Regions from separate parts of the Streptomyces sp. B3I8 genome, predicted to be linked through region 1. Evidence: riboswitches for the same ligand, from Rfam matches in the RefSeq annotation. Region 1 holds a riboswitch; each other region holds the start of a gene.

Region 1 (4,732 bases):
GCCGTCTGCTCGCCGAGCAGCCGCAGCCTGGTGGCGGTCGAGAACCGGTCCCGGTCCTTCGCGGCCATGTCCTCCGCCTCCCGTCGCGATCGCGCGCCCGTGTCCTACGTGGTCACGCGCGCCCCGTGCCGTACGTACCCGTGCCGTACGTGCTCGCCGCCGTACATGGTCGTACACGTCCGTGTCGTACGCGGTCGTAGGTGGTCGTACGTGCCCGTCTCACGCGTACGTCCCCGCACACGGTACGGGACCGGGTGCGGGGACGTACGTACGACGCTGCCTACGGGCGGTGCTCAGGCCTGCTCGGCCCGTGCCGTGCCTACTGGCCGGCGGAGCGGAACCGGGGGAACGCCGAGCGGCCGGCGTACACCGCGGCGTCGTCGAGGATCTCCTCGATGCGCAGCAGCTGGTTGTACTTGGCGACGCGCTCGGAGCGGGCCGGGGCGCCGGTCTTGATCTGGCCGCAGTTGGTGGCGACGGCCAGGTCGGCGATGGTGACGTCCTCGGTCTCACCGGAGCGGTGGGACATCATGCACTTGAAGCCGTTGCGCTGGGCGAGCTCGACGGCGTCCAGGGTCTCGGTCAGCGAGCCGATCTGGTTGACCTTGACCAGCAGGGCGTTGGCGGAGTTCTCCTCGATGCCGCGGGCCAGGCGCTCGGGGTTGGTGACGAACAGGTCGTCGCCGACGAGCTGCACCTTGTCGCCGAGCTTGGCGGTGATGGTCTGCCAGCCGGCCCAGTCGTCCTCGAACAGCGGGTCCTCGATGGAGACGAGCGGGTACGCGTCGACGAGCTCCGCGTAGTACTCGGTCATCTCGGCCGCCGAGCGCTCCTTGCCCTCGAAGGTGTAGACGCCGTCCTTGTAGAACTCGGAGGCGGCGACATCGAGGGCGAGGGCGATCTGGTCGCCGGGGGTGTAGCCGGCCTCCTTGATCGCCTCGAGGATGAGGTCCAGGGCCTCGCGGTTGGAGCCGAGGTTGGGGGCGAAGCCGCCCTCGTCGCCGAGGCCGGTGGCCAGGCCCTTGTTCTTCAGGACCTTCTTCAGCGTGTGGTAGACCTCGGCGCCCCAGCGCAGGGCCTCGGAGAAGGACTCCGCGCCGATCGGGGCGATCATGAACTCCTGGATGTCCACGTTGGAGTCGGCGTGCGAGCCGCCGTTCAGGATGTTCATCATCGGCACCGGCAGCAGGTGCGCGTTGGGGCCGCCGAGGTAACGGAAGAGCGGGAGGTCGCTGGCCTCGGAGGCGGCGTGGGCCACGGCGAGGGAGACGCCGAGGATGGCGTTGGCGCCCAGCGAGCCCTTATTGTCGGTGGCGTCCAGGTCGAACATGGCCTGGTCGATCAGGCGCTGCTCGGTGGCGTCGTAGCCGACCAGCTCCGGGCCGATCTGCTCGATGACGGCGAGGACGGCCTTCTCGACACCCTTGCCCAGGTAGCGGCTCGGGTCGCCGTCACGGAGTTCGATGGCCTCGAAGGCACCGGTGCTGGCACCGGAGGGAACGGCGGCACGACCCGTGCTGCCGTCGTCGAGGCCGACCTCGACCTCGACCGTGGGGTTGCCTCGGGAGTCCAGGATTTCCCGGGCTACGACGACGTCGATGGACGGCACGAGCATCTCCTTCTGGGATGTGACGCGGGTACGCCGGACCCTCGGGCCCGACGTGGGGCGCGGAGCCGGGACGGCCCGCGGTCCGAGCCTAGCCGTCCCGGGCGGCGGCACCGGTGTGCGGCCCACTCCGCGGGCAGAAGTGTGGGTGAATTGTTTCCTGACGGAACAAAATGAGCGGGGGTGGGCATCAGGAGAGCGCGGCGACACCCGGCGGCCGCAGACCCTTTCACGGCTCCCCCCTGCCCGGACATGCCCCACCCCCGGCGCGCACGGGGGAGACGCGCCGGGGGTGGGGGCCCGTGGGGACGGGGGTGGCCCCGCGGGAGGGCCGGGGTGGCCCGTGGGAGGGGCCGGGGTGGCCCCGCGGGGGCCGGGGGGTCAGCTCAGGTGGAGCTGCTGGCCCGGGTAGATGACGTCCGCGTCGTCCACGATGTCCTTGTTCAGCTTGAACAGCTTCTGCCAGCCGCCCTTGACGTCGTGGTCCGCGGCGATCTCGCTCAGGGTGTCACCCTTGACGACCTTGTACTCGCCGTCACCCTTCTCGACCTTCTTGCCGGTCGGCGTGGTGACCGTCTTCTTCACGGCCGGACGCTCCTGCGAGCGGGAGGCGTGCTGCCCGGCGGACGAGGAACCGCTGGTGGAGCCCGCGCTGCCGGAGCTGCCGGAGCTGCCGGAGCCGCTCGACCCGCTCGACGACGAGCCGTTGGACGACGAGCCGTTGGACGTGGCGGCCGCACCGTTGTACGCGGCGCCGGTCAGCCCCTTGCCGCACACCGGCCAGGCGCCCTTGCCCTGGCCCGCGAGGACCTTCTCGGCGACGGCTATCTGCGCCGACTTGGAGGCCAGGTCGGCACGCGCGGCGTACGCGGTACCGCCGTACGCGGCCCAGGTGGAGTTGGTGAACTGCAGGCCACCGTAGAAACCGTTGCCGGTGTTGATGGACCAGTTGCCGCCGGACTCGCACTGGGCGACGGCGTCCCACTGGGAGGCGGTGGCGGCGGAGGCGTTACCGGCCGCCATCAGCGGGGCGGCGACGGCGGCACCGGTGACGCCGGCGAGTGCGACGACCCGGGTGGCCTTGGACGGACGACGGTGCTTGCCCTTGCCGGAAAACAGCATGGAGAGATCCCCTCACCGACGCCTGCGAGGTGAGCTGTCGGGTTCGGGCCGGTTGAGTTGCCCGGTCGTGTGCCGCTTCCGGCACACGACTTCACCCCAAGCCGTGTCCGGCCGTCCGGGGCCACGAGATGGCCCGGCTGCCGGACCCGGCACTTACCTGGGTCCCCCGCTCCTGCCTACGGCGCTTGACGCGACGACTGTTCCCGTACGGCCGCTGGCAGGATTCGGCGTTGCGACCGTCGGGGCCCGCGATGGCGAGCGGTGACGACCGTAGACACGGGATCCGGCGGATTTCAAAGACGATCAAGGCTTATGAGACTCATCCCACACTTTCACCGAATCGGACATCAAGGGTGATCCACGGACCAAACTCCCCTGATTTCGGGTGCACTTCGACCCCGTACGTCCGATTGTTCCCCTGGCGTCCCAGCAGTCCCGGACCCCTGTTCGCCTACTCCACGTCGAGGCTCTGACCGGCGCGGATGACGCTCGGGTCGCTGCCGATGGCGTCCTTGTTCTGGCGGTAGAGGGCCTCCCACCCGCCGTCGACGCCAAGGGAGTCGGCGATGGAGCCGAGGGTGTCGCCGTCGCGGACCGTGTAGGTGGAGCCCGTCTCGGCGCTGCTGCCGCGGTGCCGGCCGGTTCCGTCGGCGATGAGGGTGTTGGCACCCTTCGTCCCGTCGACGGCGCCCGTGTCGACGAGGGCCGAGGCGCCCGGGCTCTGCCGGTAGTGGTCGTCCGACGCGCTCCCCGACGACCGCCCGGCCGACGAACCGCCGGACTTGTCACCGGATTCCGGAGACCGGGTGGATTCGCCGCCGGAGCGCGAATCGCCGGAATCGCGGGAGGAATCCTCGCCCTTCTTGCTCGGGCTCGCGCTCGCCTTTCCGGAGGCGCGGTCGGACGTGCTGCCGGAATCCCCGGTGGACTTGCCGGAGGAGCCCGGTGAATTCGAGGAGCCGGAGGAACCCGAGGAGGAGGACGCCGAGCCGGACGAATCGGCCGAACCGGACGAGTTGTCCAGTCCGAGGTCGAGTCCGGAGTCGGAGTCCCCGGACTCGTCCGAGGAGGAACCGCCGCCCAGGCCCGTGTCCACGTCCGCGGAACCGGAGTCCTTGGAGAGTCCGGAGAGCGGGCCGCAGGTGGGCCAGGCGGCGACGCCCTCGGCGTCGAGGATCTTCTCGGCGACGGCGATCTGCTGCGAGCGGCTGGCCTGGTCGGGGCTCGGCGCGTAGTCGAGGCCGCCGTAGTGGTCCCAGTCGTCCTGCGACAACTGCAGTCCGCCGTACAGGTTGTTGCCCGTGTCGGCGCTCCAGGAGCCGCCGCTCTCACACTCCGCCACGTGGTCCCAGGTGGTGCCGCTGGCGGCGCTCGCACCGGTGGCGCCGAGCAGGGGGATGGCGATGGCGGAGCCGGTCACGCCGGCCGCGACGAGGAGAGCCGGAGCCTGGCGGGGGCGACGGTGACGACCGTTCCCGGAGAGCATGCGGATGCCTTTCACACGACAGCGGTGACCCAACGCGGCGATCCGGGGGACCGCCTTGTTGATGCGTGAACGTATAGCCAGTAGAACACCGGTTACAAGTTAATGCAGCGCAGATCACGTGAAGATCACAAAGCTGAAAACCTGTCACTTTTGCGTGGCTGAGCGTGTTTACGCGGAACCGATGCCGTCTCATTTCGGGACGGGTGCGAACTCCACGGGCAGCGTGCGCAATCCGCGCATGATGAGGCCTCCACGCCACCGCAATTCGGTGGAATCCACCGCGAGTCGGAGGTCCGGAAGGCGGGTCAGGAGGGCCGCGAGCGCGGTCCGGCCCTCCAGACGGGCGAGCGGGGCACCGAGACAGTAGTGGATGCCGTGCCCGTATCCGAGGTGTTGATTGTCACGGCGAGTGAGATCGAGCACGTCCGGGTCGGTGAACCGTTCCGGGTCGCGGTCGGCGGCCGCCAGGACGACGAGGACGGGGTCGCCGGGGGCGATGTCCTGGCCGCCGAGGGTCA
Region 2 (4,732 bases), 1.2 Mb from region 1:
GCCCGCTGACCGTCCCCGACCCGTACAGGTCGCCCGTGCGCAGCGAGGCCCCGTTCACCGTCATGTGAGCGAGCTGCTGCGCGGCCGTCCAGTACATCGTGGCGAACGGCGGTTCGGACACCACGTGGCCGTTGACCGCGACGGACAGTCGCAGGTCGTAGCCGCCGGGGCCCTCGTCGGTGCCGGAGTCGTCGAGATACGGCAGCAGCGGGTGGGTGCGCTCGGGCGGGGTCACCCGTGCCTCCTCCAGGGCGTCCAGCGGGGTGATCCACGCCGACACCGACGTGGCGAAGGACTTGCCGAGGAACGGGCCGAGCGGCACGTACTCCCAGGCCTGGACGTCCCGGGCCGACCAGTCGTTGAGCAGGCACAGCCCGAACACGTGGTCGCGGAAGGCGGACAGCGGCACGGGCCGGCCCAGCGGCGAGGGCGTGCCGACGACGAAGCCGACCTCCGCCTCGATGTCCAGCCGCACCGAAGGCCCGAACGCCGGTTCGGGGTCGGTCGGTGCCTTGCGCTGTCCGGACGGCCGTACGACCTCCGTGCCGGACACCACGACCGTGCCCGCCCGCCCGTGGTAACCGATGGGCAGGTGCTTCCAGTTCGGGGTGAGGGAGTCGGCCGCGTCCGGGCGGAAGATCTGCCCGACGTTCCGCGCGTGATGCTCGGAGGAGTAGAAGTCGACGTAGTCCGCGACCTCGAACGGCAGATGCAGCCGCACCTCGGACAGCGGGTGCAGCAGCGCGGCGACCGCCTCCCGGTGGGAGGGGACGGTGACCCACGCGGTCAGCGCGCGCCGGACGTCGGACCAGGCGGTGCGGCCCGCCGCCAGCAGCGGGTTCAGCGTCGGCCGGGCCAGCAGCGACGCGTACGGCGAACCGAGTGCGAGGGCCGCCGCGCCCGCGTCGAGCACATGGTCGCCGAGCCGGACGCCCACCGTCCGCGCGGTGCCGCCGGGCGGGGTGAAGACGCCGTAGGGAAGGTTGTGCGGGCCGAAGGGGTCGCCCTCGGGGACGTCGAACGGGGGCATGCGGTGCTGCCTCGCTTTCGTGCGCGCCGGGCGGGGACGCGGTTCCCCGCTGGTGACGGGCGGACGCGTTCCCGGTGGTCGGGCCACACGTTACGGCCGAGTCGCCCGCCATGGGCAGTACGCGTGGGGGGTGTTGGCTGACGGCGTAGGCGCCGTGCGCCAACTGTCGCTGTCGGGCCGGTCGTTGCACACGAGAAAGCGGACGTCGTCCGGTTCGGGGCGGGTCGGTGGGGCCCGACATCCGTATTCTCTGATCATGGCCGCACCCACCGCATATGCCCTCATCGCCACTGACCTGGACGGAACGCTGCTGCGCGGCGACGACACGCTCTCCGACCGGTCCCTCGCCGCCCTCGCGCGGGTGGCCGCCGCCGGGGCGACGCACCTGGTGGTGACGGGCCGGCCGGCGCCGAGGGTGCGCCCGCTCCTGGAGGACCTGGGCGGCGAGGGGCTCGCGGTGTGCGGGCAGGGCGCACAGTTGTACGACGCCGGCGCGGACCGGCTGCTGTGGTCCGTCACGCTGGACCGGGAGCTGGCCGAGACCGCGCTCGGCAAGGTGGAGGCCGAGGTCGGCGAGGTGTACGCGGCCGTCGACCAGGACGGGGCGGACGGGCTGACGCTGATCGAGCCCGGCTACCTCATGCCGCACCCCACGCTGCCCGCCGTACGGGTCGACCGGCGCGACGACCTGTGGGCCGAGCCGATCAGCAAGGTGCTGCTGCGCCACCCCTTCCTGTCCGACGACGAACTGGCGGCGGCGGCCCGGGGGGCGGTCGGTTCGCTGGCCACGGTCACCATGTCCGGGCCCGGGACCGTCGAACTCCAGCCATGTGGCGTGACGAAGGCGACGGGGCTGGCGCTGGCGGCCGAGCGGCTGGGGCTTTCCCCGGCCCGGACCCTCGCCTTCGGGGACATGCCCAACGACATCCCCATGTTCGACTGGGCGGCCCGCGGGGTGGCCATGGCCAACGCCCATCCCGAACTCAAGGCGGTCGCCGACGAGGTCACGGCGTCGAACGAGGACGACGGCATCGCCGTCGTCCTCGAACGCCTCTTCCCGGCCGGGGCGTGAGCCCAGGACCAGGGTCAGCCCCCGGTCAAGGCGTCAGTCACCTGTTCCAGGCGTCGACCCCCGAACCAGGTGCGGAGCCCCCGGGTCGGGTAGGGGCACGGGCAGGTATGGGCACCGGGTCGGGTGCGGGGGCCCGTCCGGGCGGTCGGCCCGGTTCAGTACGCGCCGTACACGTTGTCGATCGAGCCGTACCGCGCGGCCGCGTAGTTGCAGGACGCCGTGATGTTGGCGATCGGGTCGAACGGGTCGAACGAGGTGCCGGGCACGTGGTAGGCGAGGAACGTCGGGTCGATGATCTGGAGCAGTCCCTTGGACGGGGTGCCCGCCAGGGCGTTGGAGTCCCAGTTGTTCACGGCGAGCGGGTTGCCTGACGACTCCCGCATGATGTTGCGCTGGATGCCGTCGTAGCTGCCGGGGATGCCGTTCTGCGCCATGATCGACAGCGACTGCTGGATCCAGCCGTCGAGGTTGTTGGCGTAGGTGGCCGTGGTGGCGGTCGTCGTCGCCGCGGTCGTCGTCGTGGCGGCGGTGGGCGTGGCCGCGGAGGCCTGGGTGGCGCCGAACAGCGGGAGCGCGAGGGCGGCGGCACCGGTGCCGGCGGCGATCAGGGCGCGGGCGGGCAGGCGGAAGCCGGGCAGGGCGAAGCGGGACATGGCGGATTTCCTCTCCGTCGCCTGCGAGGTGAGCTGTCGGGTTCGGGCTGGGAGGTGCCCGGCCGGCCCACGCACGCGGGACCGGCTTCACCCCTAGCCGTGCCGGGACTTGGCCCCGGACCGGCGACTTACCTGGGTCCCCCGCTCCTGCCGTGCGAGATGGGTGAATGGGTGCTCCGGACGGCGGCAGGACTCGGCGTTCCACCCGGATCGGGGAGGAAGCTATGCGAGAGAACCTGTGAGGAACAAGTGACGAAAACGAGGTTCTATCCGGTTGATCTTTTGCTGGGCGTTTTGGGATGTTGATCCTTTGTGCGCCACCCGGCTCAACTGGGCGTCCGGGTAAGGGGAATGTGAGATTCCGGAGCAGTGCGTCCCGCGAGGTGTGCGCGTGACCCAACTCACTGAGGGCGTGAGACGGACGTATGGTGCGGAATAGGCTCAATGTTCGCAAGTCGTCCGCGCGGGGAATGTCCGTGTCGTCCGGACGATGCCCGGGGGATCCGCCCGGGGGGCCGCCGTGATGTGGATCATGCATAAGTCCGTACATGACCGTGCGTATCACCCGATCACGAACATGCCGTCTCTGATCCGGTACGTCCCGGCCTGGAACCATGGGCGCTCGTGGTGATCGAAACATGACCGGATACGCTGACTTGAGTGAGGGCAGCGACCTATCGACAAACCGTGTAACCGTCGCCAGACACCAGCAGACAGGAGACCCCTCGTGACCGTCGTCGGGCCATTCGGGCTGAGCGTGCGGGACCAGGCTCTGGAAGCCGATGTCCAGGTGGGTCTGACGGCTGTCGAGGAGGGCCTGCTCGAAGCCACCAAGAGCGGGGTCCCCTTCATCACGGAGGCCGCACAGCATCTCGTCCGCGCGGGCGGGAAGCGGTTCCGGCCGCTGCTGGTGATGCTGGCGGCGCAGTTCGGCGACCCGTACGCGCCGGGGATCGTGCCCTCGGCGGTCGTCGTCGAGCTCACTCATCTCGCCACGCTCTACCACGACGACGTCATGGACGAGGCCGAGGTGCGGCGCGGGGTGGACAGCGCCAACACCCGCTGGGGCAACTCGGTCGCGGTCCTCACCGGCGACTTCCTCTTCTCCCGCGCCTCCCACATGCTGGCCGACCTCGGCCCCGAGGCGGTCCGGATCCAGGCGGAGGCGTTCGAACGGCTGGTCACCGGGCAGATCCTGGAGACCGCCGGGCCGCGCGACGGCCGGGACCCCGTCGACCACTACCTCGACGTGCTGGCCGGCAAGACCGGCTCCCTGGTCGCGGTGGCCTGTCGGTTCGGCGCGATGATGTCCGGCGCCGACGAGACGGTCGTGGACGTGCTCACGCAGTACGGAGAGCGGCTCGGCGTCGCCTTCCAGCTCGCCGACGACGTACTCGACATCGCCTCCGACTCCCGCGAGTCCGGCAAGACGCCGGGCACCGACCTGCGCGAGGGCATCCCCACCCTGCCGGTGCTGCGGCTGCGCGAGCAGGCCGAGCGGCTCGGGCTGCCGGCGGACGTGGCCCTGTGCGAGCTGCTCGACTCCGACCTGAGCGACGACGCCCGTCTCGACGAGGCCCTGGACCAGCTGCGGGAACACCCCGCCCTCGAGCAGGCGCGGCGGGACACGGTGCGGTACGCGGAGGACGCGCGGTCGGCGCTGGCCCCGCTGCCGGAGTGCGCGGCGAAGACGGCGCTGACGGAGATGTGCGAACTGGTGGTCCACCGGGCCGGGTGACACCCCGGAACCTCCACCCCACGACCCGCCTCTTCGCCCTGTCCTCCCCTCCCTTTCGCATCTCACGGGCCCTTCCCCCTACGGGAGGGTGGACGATCTCCACCCGCGTGTCATACCGCAGGAGTACGCGGAGTTGGACCCGGGGGTTGACGCCTCGTCGCGGACTTTTTGGTCATATGGAGAGGACCACCTCCCCGGACTTCGGGTGACAATGGCGGCACGGGGTGGGAAGTCTTGGC
Region 3 (4,732 bases), 480 kb from region 1:
CCCACACAAGCGTTACGCCGACGCCTCCGCCAGCCGCGTCGTCTCCTCCTCCGTCAGCGTGACCTCGCCCACCGCCAGAAGCGCCGGGAGCTGCTCCACCGTCCGGGCGGAGGCGGTCGGCGCGAGGACGGTCGGGCGGGCGGCGAGCCAGGCGAGGGCGACCGTGGCGATCTCCACCTCGCGCGCGCCGGCGATCTCGTCGAGCGCCTTCAGCACCCGCGCGCCCCGTTCGGTGTCCACGAGCTGCGCCACGCGCCCCGCGCGCACCGAGTCCACCGTCGCTCCCGGCCGGTACTTCCCCGTCAGGAACCCCGAGGCGAGCGCGAAGTACGGCACCGCGGAGAGGCCGGCGTCCTCGGCGACGTCCTGGAGGGCGCCCTCGTAGGTGTCCCGGGAGACCAGGCTGTAGTGCGGTTGGAGGGCGACGTAGCGGGCCAGGCCCTCGCGTTCGGAGAACTCCAGCGAGGCGCGCAGCCGCTCGGCCGAGATGTTGGAGGCTGCGATGTGGCGCACCTTCCCCGCCCTGACCAGCCCGTCCAGCGTGCCGATGATCTCCTCGACGGGCACGTCGGGGTCGTCGTAGTGCGTGTAGTACAGGTCGATGTAGTCCGTCTGGAGCCGCCGCAGCGAGGCGTCGGCCGCCGCCCTGATGTTGCCGGCGGACAGCCCCTGGTACTCGGGGTGCCGGCCGACCTTGGAGGCGAGGACCACGTCGGAGCGGTTGCCACGCGCCTTGAACCACCTGCCGAGTACGGTCTCGGACTCGCCGCCCTTATGGCCCGGGACGAAAGCCGAGTAGCCGTCGGCGGTGTCGACGAAGTTGCCTCCGGCGGCCGTGTAGGCGTCCAGCACGGCGAAGGACGCGGCCTCGTCGGCGGTCCAGCCGAAGACATTGCCGCCGAGGCAGAGGGGAGCGACCGCGAGATGGGTTGAGCCCAGAGGGCGAAGTGACATCATTTAACGATGTTAAGTAGAAGTCTCCGCAGTCCGCGCGCGGAATCGCGGACTCCGGGACGATTCCGTCGCGAATCGGCCCGGCAGGGCAGTGCGCTGCCCGAAAGGACACGGCCGGCCGGCGATGCACGGCACGGCACGGCGGGGCCGGGTCGGTGGGGCAGGCGCAGCCGGAATCGACTCGACGGGGACCGGCCCGGCCCGAAGCCCGGCAGGGACCGGCCCTGCCAGAGGCCCGACAGGGACCGGCCCGACAGGGACCGGCCCGGCGGGGCCTTGGCGGGCTCAGGGATTCAGCCCCTTGCCGTGCAGCCACGCCATCGGGTCGATCCCCGTGGCCGCGCCGCCGGGGTGGACCTCCAGGTGCAGATGCGGACCGGTGACGTTGCCGGTGGCACCGACGCGGCCGATGACCTCGCCCGTACTCACCTTCTGCCCGACACTGACGCTGATCGAGGACTGGTGGCAGAACCAGAGCTCGGTGCCGTCGTCGAGGGTGAGGATCGTGCGGTAGCCGTAGGAGCCGGCCCAGCCCGCCTCGGTGATCGTGCCGCTGTGGATCGCCTTGATGAGCGTGCCGGTGGGCGCGGCGAAGTCGAGGCCGGTGTGATAGCCGGACGACCACATCGATCCGGCCTCACCGAAGGTCGAGGTGATCGTGTACGAGGAGGTCGGCAGCGTGAACTGCTTGGCCAGCTCGGCGAGTTTCTTCGCGGCGGCCTTCTTCTTGGCCTCCGCCTCCGCCTTCTCCTTCGCGTCGGCGGCCTTCTTCTCCGCCTTCGCCTCCGCCTCCTCGGCGGCGGACGCCGCCTGCTTGGCGGCGGCGGCCTCGGCGGCCTTCGCGGTGGCGCTGTCCACCTGGTCCTGCTGGGCCTCGGCCTGCCGCATGATCCGGGCGCGCAGCGCCTCGCCCGCGTCCGTGGTGCCCGCGGCGGTGTCGACGCCGGTCAGTCCGGCGCCGGTGAGCGGGGCGGAGGCGGTCTGCGCGGTGGTGTCGGCGTGGTCGCCGGAGTCGTGACCGGAGTCGTCACCGACCAGCGCCTTGGCCGACTCGGTGACCGAGGACAGGTCCGGCAGGGAGATGGAGACCGGCGGCTTGGCGGTCTGCGCGGTGGCCATGCCACCCGCGCCGACCGCGGCGATCACGCCGACGCCCAGAACGGTGGAGCTGCGCGCGAGTCCGCCCCCGCGCTGCTTGGCGACGCGGTGCCGGCCACGGACGGGACGAACGGACTCCGCGGTGGGATTCCACTCCTCCCAGGTGCCCTCCTCGGAACGGCGGTCGAAGTCGACGACCTCGGTGCCGGCAGGAGCGTACGAGGGGTTCTGGGCAGGCCGGTTGGACGCCACGTGGGCGCACTCCTTTCCTTCCTCTCGCCTGCCGGGTTAGCTGACGGGTTCGGAGCAGGAAGGTCTCCTACGCGTGTACGACGGCCGCGTCCACTCGGCGGCCGCCGCGCGATTCACCCCTGAATGGTGGTTCCCCGGCTCCCTTGCGGGATTAGGCAGATGAGCACGGGGCCGCCTCCTGTGACGGCTGGGACGACCGTGCTGCGTTATCGAACGTTAATAGACCTGGGGTGCACATTCCAAGCTGTTCAGTGGCCCGAGTTACACGTCTTGGCCAGGACTTTTGCGCCACGAGCCCCGCAAAACGGGCGAGTTGACCGGGCCCCATGAGGGCCTCAGGCAGAGCCGCGCCCCGGACGTGCGGTCAGTAAACCCACCGGGGGACACGATCCGGTCACGACAGGTGACACCCTCGGCACCCACCGGCACCGACGCCCCGCACCGTCCGGAAACGCCGGTACGAACACCCTCGGAAACGACGGCCCGGACGTCCTCCGGAGACGACGGCCCGGACGTGGCCCCGGACGTCGCGGCCGACCATGCCCCCTCAGGGATGTGGCCGTCGTACCGCCAGCAGCGCCAGGTCGTCCGTCGCCCGTCCGCCGGTGTGCCGGGCGACCTCGTCGGCAAGGAAGCTCAGCAGCGCGTCCGGCCCGGAGAAGGTGCGGCCGACGAGCCGGGTGGCGGGGTCGTAGAACTCGCCGTGCCGGTCGCGGGCCTCGGAGAGCCCGTCGGTGTGGAAGAGGAGCGTGGCGCCGTACGGCAGCGCGGCCTCGTCCGCGCGTTCGGGCCACCTGCCCAGCTCGCCCATGCCGAGCGGCAGTGCGGACTCGCGCGGTTCGAGCACGCGCAGCCTCCCGTCGTCGTACAGGAGCAGCGGGGCGGGGTGGCCGCGGTTGACGAGGCGGACGAGGGTGCAGTCGTGCGGGATCTCGGCGAGGACGGCGGTGGTGAACCCCTCGAAGGAGTCCAGGTCCCGGCGTCGGCCGGCCTCGCGGGCGAGCGCGCGTTCGAGCCGCTGGGCGACTGCGCCGAGCGTGGCCTCCCGCTCGGCGGCCTCCCGGAACGCCCCGATGACGACGGCGACGACGCTGACGGCGCTGATGCCCTTGCCGCGCACGTCCCCCAGCACCAGGCGCACGCCGTGCGGGGAGTCCTGGACCGCGTACAGGTCGCCGCCGATCGCGGCCCCGTCCTGCGCGGCCTCGTAACGTGCGGCGACGTCGAGGCCCGCGACGCGCTCGGCCGGCTGCGGCATGACGGCGAGCTGCGCGGCCTCGGCGATGTGACGGACGGAGGCCAGCCGGGCTCCGGCACGGCCGACGAGCACGTTGATCAGGACGGCGAGGGCGGCGACGGTGCTGACCGTCAGCAGCTCGGTGGTGGTGTCGATGTTCGACATGACGCCGAAGGCGAGGTGAATCGCGGCCACGGCCAGGACGGCGACCACGGCTGTCAGGACGGTACCGCGCAACGAGTACAGGAAGGAGGCGACGAGGGGGGCCGCGGTGAAGAGGGGAGCGGCGGTGAAGTCGACCGGAGTGAGGCAGTCGTAGACGATCGCGGCGGCGAGCAGCAGCACCGGGAGGAAGGGCAGCGCGACACGGACGCCGGCCGCATCGCGGCTGCTGTTCCCGGCGGTCACGGTCGACCGTTTCTCAGTCCGCTGCCCCACGTCACCAGCGTCACCGGGGCGGCGTCGCGGGGCACCCCCCGGTGAGCCGGGCGGGTGGCGGGGACGGAGTGGGCGGTTGGAGGTGGCGGTACGGGACGGCGGTACGGACAGTGAACGGTGATACGACAAAAACCCCGGGGGCGGAAGCCTTTCGGCCTCCGCCCCCGGGGACGTGGTAGCGGGGACAGGATTTGAACCTGCGACCTCTGGGTTATGAGCCCAGCGAGCTACCGAGCTGCTCCACCCCGCGTCGGTAGAACCAGTGTACGTCATCCTGGGGACGCCGTTCACCACGTTTATCTGGGCGGCTGCTCACCCGGTCACCCGGTCGCCCGGTCGCCCGCACCTCCCTGCGGCGAACCGCTCAGCGGGCCGACGAGCGTCGTCGCCAAGGGAGCGCGTCACCGCACGTCGTGCGCTGTTCCTCGCTGCCCAGCGCCCCCGCGATCCGCGTGCAGATCTCTTCGAGCTGCCCCACCTGCTCCGGCGTGAGCCGGTCGAACACGGCGGCGCGCACCGTCTCGACGTGCCCCGGGGCCGTACGCTCCAGCAGCCGCGCCCCCGCGTCGGTGAGCACCGCGATGCTGCCGCGCCGGTCGCCCGGGTGTGCCTCGCGCCGCACGCTGCCGTCCCTCTCCAGGCGGGTGACGACGTAGGTCAGCCGGCTCCGGGTGACCTTCAGCGACGCGGCGAGGTCGGTCATGCGCAGCCGCCGGTCCGGGGCCTCCGAGAGATTGGCCAGCACCGAGTAGT
Region 4 (4,732 bases), 1.4 Mb from region 1:
CCCGGGAACGCTCCGGCGCCGTCGCCCGTGGGGTACGGACCGGTGTTGCCGATGGCCGGGAAGGCCCCCGTGCCGTCCACGGCCGGGAAGCCGCCGTCAACCGCGGGGAAGCCGCCTGTGTTGTCCACCGCCGCCGGGTAGGCACCCGTGCCGTCCATCCCGGGGTAGGAGTAGGCAGTGCCGAGGGCCGGGAAGGAACCGGTGCCGTCCGCGGGAGGGAACGGCTGGGAGGCGCCCGCCCCCGCCATGGAACCCATGGAACCCATGGAACCCGTGGAACTCATGGAACCCATGCCGCTCACCGCCGGGAAAGCCCCGGTGTCCGTGCCCGGGTACGCGCCGGAGCCGTCGAAGCCCGGGTAGGCGGCCGCGCCGGCGCCCATGGCCGGGAACGAACCCGTGTTCTCCACGCCCGGATACGCGCCCGTAGTGCCGACCGCCGGGAACGACCCGGTGGCGCCCACGGTCGGAAAGGAGCCGGTGCTGTCGACGGCCGGGAAGGAGCCCGTGCCGCCCACGGCCGGGAAGGCATCCGTGCCGCTCGTGCCCGCGTACGCCCCGGACGGCATTCCCTGTCCCGGTCCCGGGGCGAGCTCGGCCGTGGGGGAGGAGAACGTCCACGACTGCGACTGCGACTGGGGCTGCGCCTGGGGCGCGCTCTCCAGTGCCGCACGCGGGGCGCCGGTCCGTTGCGACAGCAGTACGCGCGCTGCGGCGAGCTTCCGCTGCGTCGCCTCCTTGGACGTCCGCGGCGACCGCTGCGGCGCCGCGCTCGGCGAGGCGGGCTTCCTGGGCGCCGGCAGTGCCGGCAGCTCCCGTCCCGAAGTGCCCGGCCCGAGGGCCGGGGTCTCGCGGGCGGCACCCAGCGCCGGGGCGCCCGGCCTCCGCCGCCGCTTCTCCGTCGCGGCCACCAGTTCGGCGACGGTCCTGTCGATCGACGACTGGCGCAGGCCCTGCGGTCGCCGGTCCCCCGGGCGCTGCGCGGACCGACCGGGTGCCGGACGGTCCGGTCGCCGGTCGGCCGGCAGCACCGCCGCGACGGACGGGCCGAGTTTCGCGCGCGCCGTGTCGAGCCACTGCGTGCGCTTGGCGGCCTCCGCGGCGGGCCCCGACCGCTGCCGCTCCTTGGCGGCCAGGACGCGCGTCGCGTTGTAGGTCTCCGTGGCCGTCTCGACCCGTTGGTACAGGCTGTCGATCCGCTGCTGGACCTCCGCGTGGCTCGGTCCCGGCGGCTCGGCCTCGGGCGCGACATCCCCTGCCGGGGAGAACAGGGCCATGGGGTCCACGGCCATGGGATTCGGGGCCATGGGTTCCAGGGCCCGCGACGCTCGCGCGGGCGTACCCGGTCCTGCGGGGACCGCGGGAAACGCGGCGCGCGCACCGGCAGGGAGCGGTTTCTGGTCCGACGCCAAGGGAGGCGACTCCTTCCGTGCTCCGCCTACCGGGTTAGCTGTCGGATTCGGGCGGATGATTCCGGAAGGACTGCCCTACGGCCCGTACGCGCGGGGCGGTTGGGCCGATTCACCCCAGGTCTCGGTTGGGTCCCCGGCTCCGGCTGCCCGCGGGGGCGGGCCGGACTCGGCGGAGGCCGCGCGGCCCGGCGACGTTCGCCGGTTGCGTCGAGCGGCCTGTCGGCACCGTAGCCAACGTGTGTGTCTCGTGTGAAGGTCGGAGTGCGTTATGTCCGATACATTTTTGTGACCTTCGCGTGAGGATCCGGTTGCCGTCGACGGTTCCGGCCAACCTGCGTAATCGTTCCGTCAGTTGCCCGTCCACCGGCCCGTTCCGTCGCCGCCGCCCGGCCACCAGCGGTGATCGCGCCGAGACGGCGTCCGGGCGACCGACCGGACGGTCTGAAGCCCGGCCGCCGTGGTGGGCACCGTCGCCCGGCTGAGAGCTTCGTCACGCGGGCCGCCCCGGCGCCCCGGGGTTCCCTACGGAGTTTCCGAGGGGGAGGCCGGTTGTCGGTGGGGCGCCCTAGACTCGGGATGCGATGAGCAGCCTCTTTGACGACAGCTTCCTGGCGGACCTCCAGGCCCCGCGGGCCCACGGTGAGGAACCCCCGCCACCGCCCGAGGACGAGCACGTACCGGAGCCGATTCCGGACGATCTGTTCGGCGGGAAGTTCGACGTGCCCCCGGACAGGTGGCAGGCCGGAGCGGGGGGCTCCGGCGAGGCCGGAGCCGGAGGCGGGTACTACCGCAACGGCGCCCTCCGCCCCGTCCTGGACGCGGCGGCCCTCCTGGACGGGCTGAACGAGAACCAGCGCGCGGCCGTCGTGCACGCCGGCTCCCCCCTGCTCATCGTCGCCGGCGCCGGCTCCGGCAAGACCCGCGTGCTCACCCACCGCATCGCGCACCTGCTGGCCGAGCGCGGCGTCCACCCCGGCCAGATCCTCGCCATCACCTTCACCAACAAGGCCGCGGGCGAGATGAAGGAGCGCGTCGAGCAGCTCGTCGGCCCGCGCGCGCACGCGATGTGGGTGATGACGTTCCACAGCGCCTGCGTCCGCATCCTGCGCCGGGAGAGCAAGCGGCTCGGCTTCACCTCGTCCTTCTCGATCTACGACGCCGCCGACTCCAAGCGTCTGATGGCCCTCGTCTGTCGTGACCTGGACCTCGACCCCAAGCGCTTCCCGCCGAAGTCCTTCAGCGCCAAGATCAGCAACCTGAAGAACGAGCTGATCGACGAGGAGGACTTCGCGGCGCAGGCCGCCGACGGCTTCGAGAAGACGGTCGCCCAGGCCTACGCGCTCTACCAGTCGCGGCTGCGCGAGGCCAACGCGCTGGACTTCGACGACCTGATCATGACGACGGTCAACCTGCTGCGTGCCTTCCCGGACGTCGCCGAGCACTACCGCCGCCGCTTCCGGCACGTCCTGGTCGACGAGTACCAGGACACCAACCACGCCCAGTACGCCCTCGTGCGCGAACTGGTCGGCACCTCCGAGCACCCGGTCGACGTGCCGCCGGAGGCCCAGGTGCCGCCCGCCGAGCTGTGCGTCGTCGGTGACGCCGACCAGTCGATCTACGCCTTCCGCGGCGCGACGATCCGCAACATCCTCCAGTTCGAGGAGGACTACCCGGACGCGACGACGATCCTGCTGGAGCAGAACTACCGTTCCACGCAGACGATCCTGTCCGCCGCCAACGCGGTCATCGAGCGCAACGAGTCCCGCCGCCCGAAGAACCTGTGGACCAACGCGGGCTCGGGCGCGCAGATCACCGGCTACGTCGCCGACACCGAGCACGACGAGGCCCAGTTCGTCGCCGACGAGATAGACCGTCTCACGGACGCGGGCGAGGCCAAGGCGGGCGACGTCGCCGTCTTCTACCGCACCAACGCCCAGTCCCGTGTCTTCGAAGAGGTGTTCATCCGCGTCGGTCTGCCCTACAAGGTCGTCGGCGGTGTTCGCTTCTACGAGCGCAAGGAGGTCCGGGACGTTCTGGCCTACCTGCGGGTCCTCGCCAACCCCGAGGACTCCGTTCCGCTGCGCCGGATCCTCAACGTGCCCAAGCGGGGAATCGGCGAGCGCGCCGAGGCGATGATCGACGCCCTCGCGCAGCGCGAGCGGATCAGTTTCGCGCAGGCGCTGCGGCGCGTCGACGAGGCGTACGGCATGGCGGCCCGCTCCACCAACGCCGTCAAGCGGTTCAACGTACTGATGGAGGAACTGCGCACGGTCGTCGAGTCCGGCGCGGGCCCGGCGACGGTCCTGGAGGCCATCCTCGAACGCACCGGCTACCTGGCCGAGTTGCAGGCGTCGACGGACCCGCAGGACGAGACCCGGATCGAGAACCTCCAGGAACTCGCCGCCGTCGCCCTGGAGTTCGAGCAGGAGCGGGGCGCCGGGGCCGGGGCCGAGGACACGGCCGGGACGGGGACCGGGGGCGGGCAGGCGGCACCGGACGCCGCCACGGCGGCCGGGCCCGGGGACGGGGGAGCCGAGGGCGCGGACGCGGCGGCCGGGGATGCCGGGGCCGCAGCGGTTCCCGCGGCCGCGGCTGCTCCCGCTGCTCCCGGCGCCACCCTCGCCGACTTCCTCGAACAGGTCGCCCTGGTCGCCGACTCCGACCAGATCCCGGACGAGGAGGAGGACGGCTCGGGCGTCATCACCCTGATGACCCTGCACACCGCCAAGGGCCTGGAGTTCCCGGTCGTCTTCCTCACCGGCATGGAGGACGGCGTCTTCCCGCACATGCGCGCGCTCGGTCAGACCAAGGAGCTGGAGGAGGAGCGGCGACTGGCGTACGTGGGCATCACGCGCGCCCGGGAGAGGCTCTACCTGACCCGCGCGGCACTGCGCAGCGCATGGGGGCAGCCGTCGTACAACCCGCCCTCCCGTTTCCTGGAGGAGATCCCCGACCAGCACGTGCAGTGGAAGCGGACGGGGTCGGCCGGTGCGCCGGCCGCGGGCGGAAAGCCGGGGCGCGGCTCGGGCGTCGCGGCCTCGCTGTCGTCGTCGCTGTCCTCCTCGTTCCCGTCCCGGTCACGTTCCTCGGCGGCGGGCGCCGCCGGGTTCGCGACGGGCCGGGGCGGCGCGGGGGACAAGCCCGCGGTCGATCTGTCCGTCGGCGACCGTGTCACCCACGACCAGTTCGGCCTCGGCACGGTGGTCTCGGTCTCCGGGGCGGGCGCGAAGGCGGAGGCGACGATCGACTTCGGCGACCCCAAGCCGAAGCGGCTGCTGCTGCGGTACGCGCCGGTGGAGAAGCTGTAGGGGGAGCGCGCG

Evidence for each region. Region 1 has a riboswitch for cyclic di-AMP ahead of QFZ64_RS14625 (transglycosylase family protein). Riboswitches for the same ligand answer to the same signal wherever they lie in the genome.
Region 2: it holds a riboswitch for cyclic di-AMP, as region 1 does, so the genes downstream of both, QFZ64_RS20310 (transglycosylase SLT domain-containing protein) here and QFZ64_RS14625 (transglycosylase family protein) in region 1, are expected to answer to the same signal.
Region 3: it holds a riboswitch for cyclic di-AMP, as region 1 does, so the genes downstream of both, QFZ64_RS16845 (M23 family metallopeptidase) here and QFZ64_RS14625 (transglycosylase family protein) in region 1, are expected to answer to the same signal.
Region 4: it holds a riboswitch for cyclic di-AMP, as region 1 does, so the genes downstream of both, QFZ64_RS35390 (NlpC/P60 family protein) here and QFZ64_RS14625 (transglycosylase family protein) in region 1, are expected to answer to the same signal.

What each region holds. Positions count from the first base shown of each region.
Region 1 covers NZ_JAUSYN010000002.1:2,844,719-2,849,450, forward strand. The annotation lists gene QFZ64_RS14615 (septum formation initiator family protein) at 1-68, opposite strand, end outside; gene eno (phosphopyruvate hydratase) at 320-1,609, opposite strand; gene QFZ64_RS14625 (transglycosylase family protein) at 1,988-2,728, opposite strand; cyclic di-AMP (ydaO/yuaA leader) riboswitch at 2,733-2,922, opposite strand; gene QFZ64_RS14630 (transglycosylase family protein) at 3,180-4,214, opposite strand; gene QFZ64_RS14635 (cytochrome P450) at 4,404-4,732, opposite strand, start outside.
Region 2 covers NZ_JAUSYN010000002.1:4,086,301-4,091,032, forward strand. The annotation lists gene fahA (fumarylacetoacetase) at 1-1,030, opposite strand, end outside; gene QFZ64_RS20305 (HAD family hydrolase) at 1,287-2,102, shown strand; gene QFZ64_RS20310 (transglycosylase SLT domain-containing protein) at 2,258-2,755, opposite strand; cyclic di-AMP (ydaO/yuaA leader) riboswitch at 2,761-2,931, opposite strand; gene QFZ64_RS20315 (polyprenyl synthetase family protein) at 3,483-4,493, shown strand.
Region 3 covers NZ_JAUSYN010000002.1:3,329,297-3,334,028, forward strand. The annotation lists gene QFZ64_RS16835 (PrsW family intramembrane metalloprotease) at 1-62, shown strand, start outside; gene QFZ64_RS16840 (aldo/keto reductase) at 13-957, opposite strand; gene QFZ64_RS16845 (M23 family metallopeptidase) at 1,240-2,304, opposite strand; cyclic di-AMP (ydaO/yuaA leader) riboswitch at 2,316-2,472, opposite strand; gene QFZ64_RS16850 (PP2C family protein-serine/threonine phosphatase) at 2,852-3,979, opposite strand; tRNA gene QFZ64_RS16855 (tRNA-Met) at 4,153-4,229, opposite strand; gene QFZ64_RS16860 (MarR family winged helix-turn-helix transcriptional regulator) at 4,344-4,732, opposite strand, start outside.
Region 4 covers NZ_JAUSYN010000002.1:4,265,678-4,270,409, forward strand. The annotation lists gene QFZ64_RS35390 (NlpC/P60 family protein) at 1-1,307, opposite strand, end outside; cyclic di-AMP (ydaO/yuaA leader) riboswitch at 1,421-1,594, opposite strand; gene QFZ64_RS21175 (ATP-dependent DNA helicase) at 1,994-4,720, shown strand.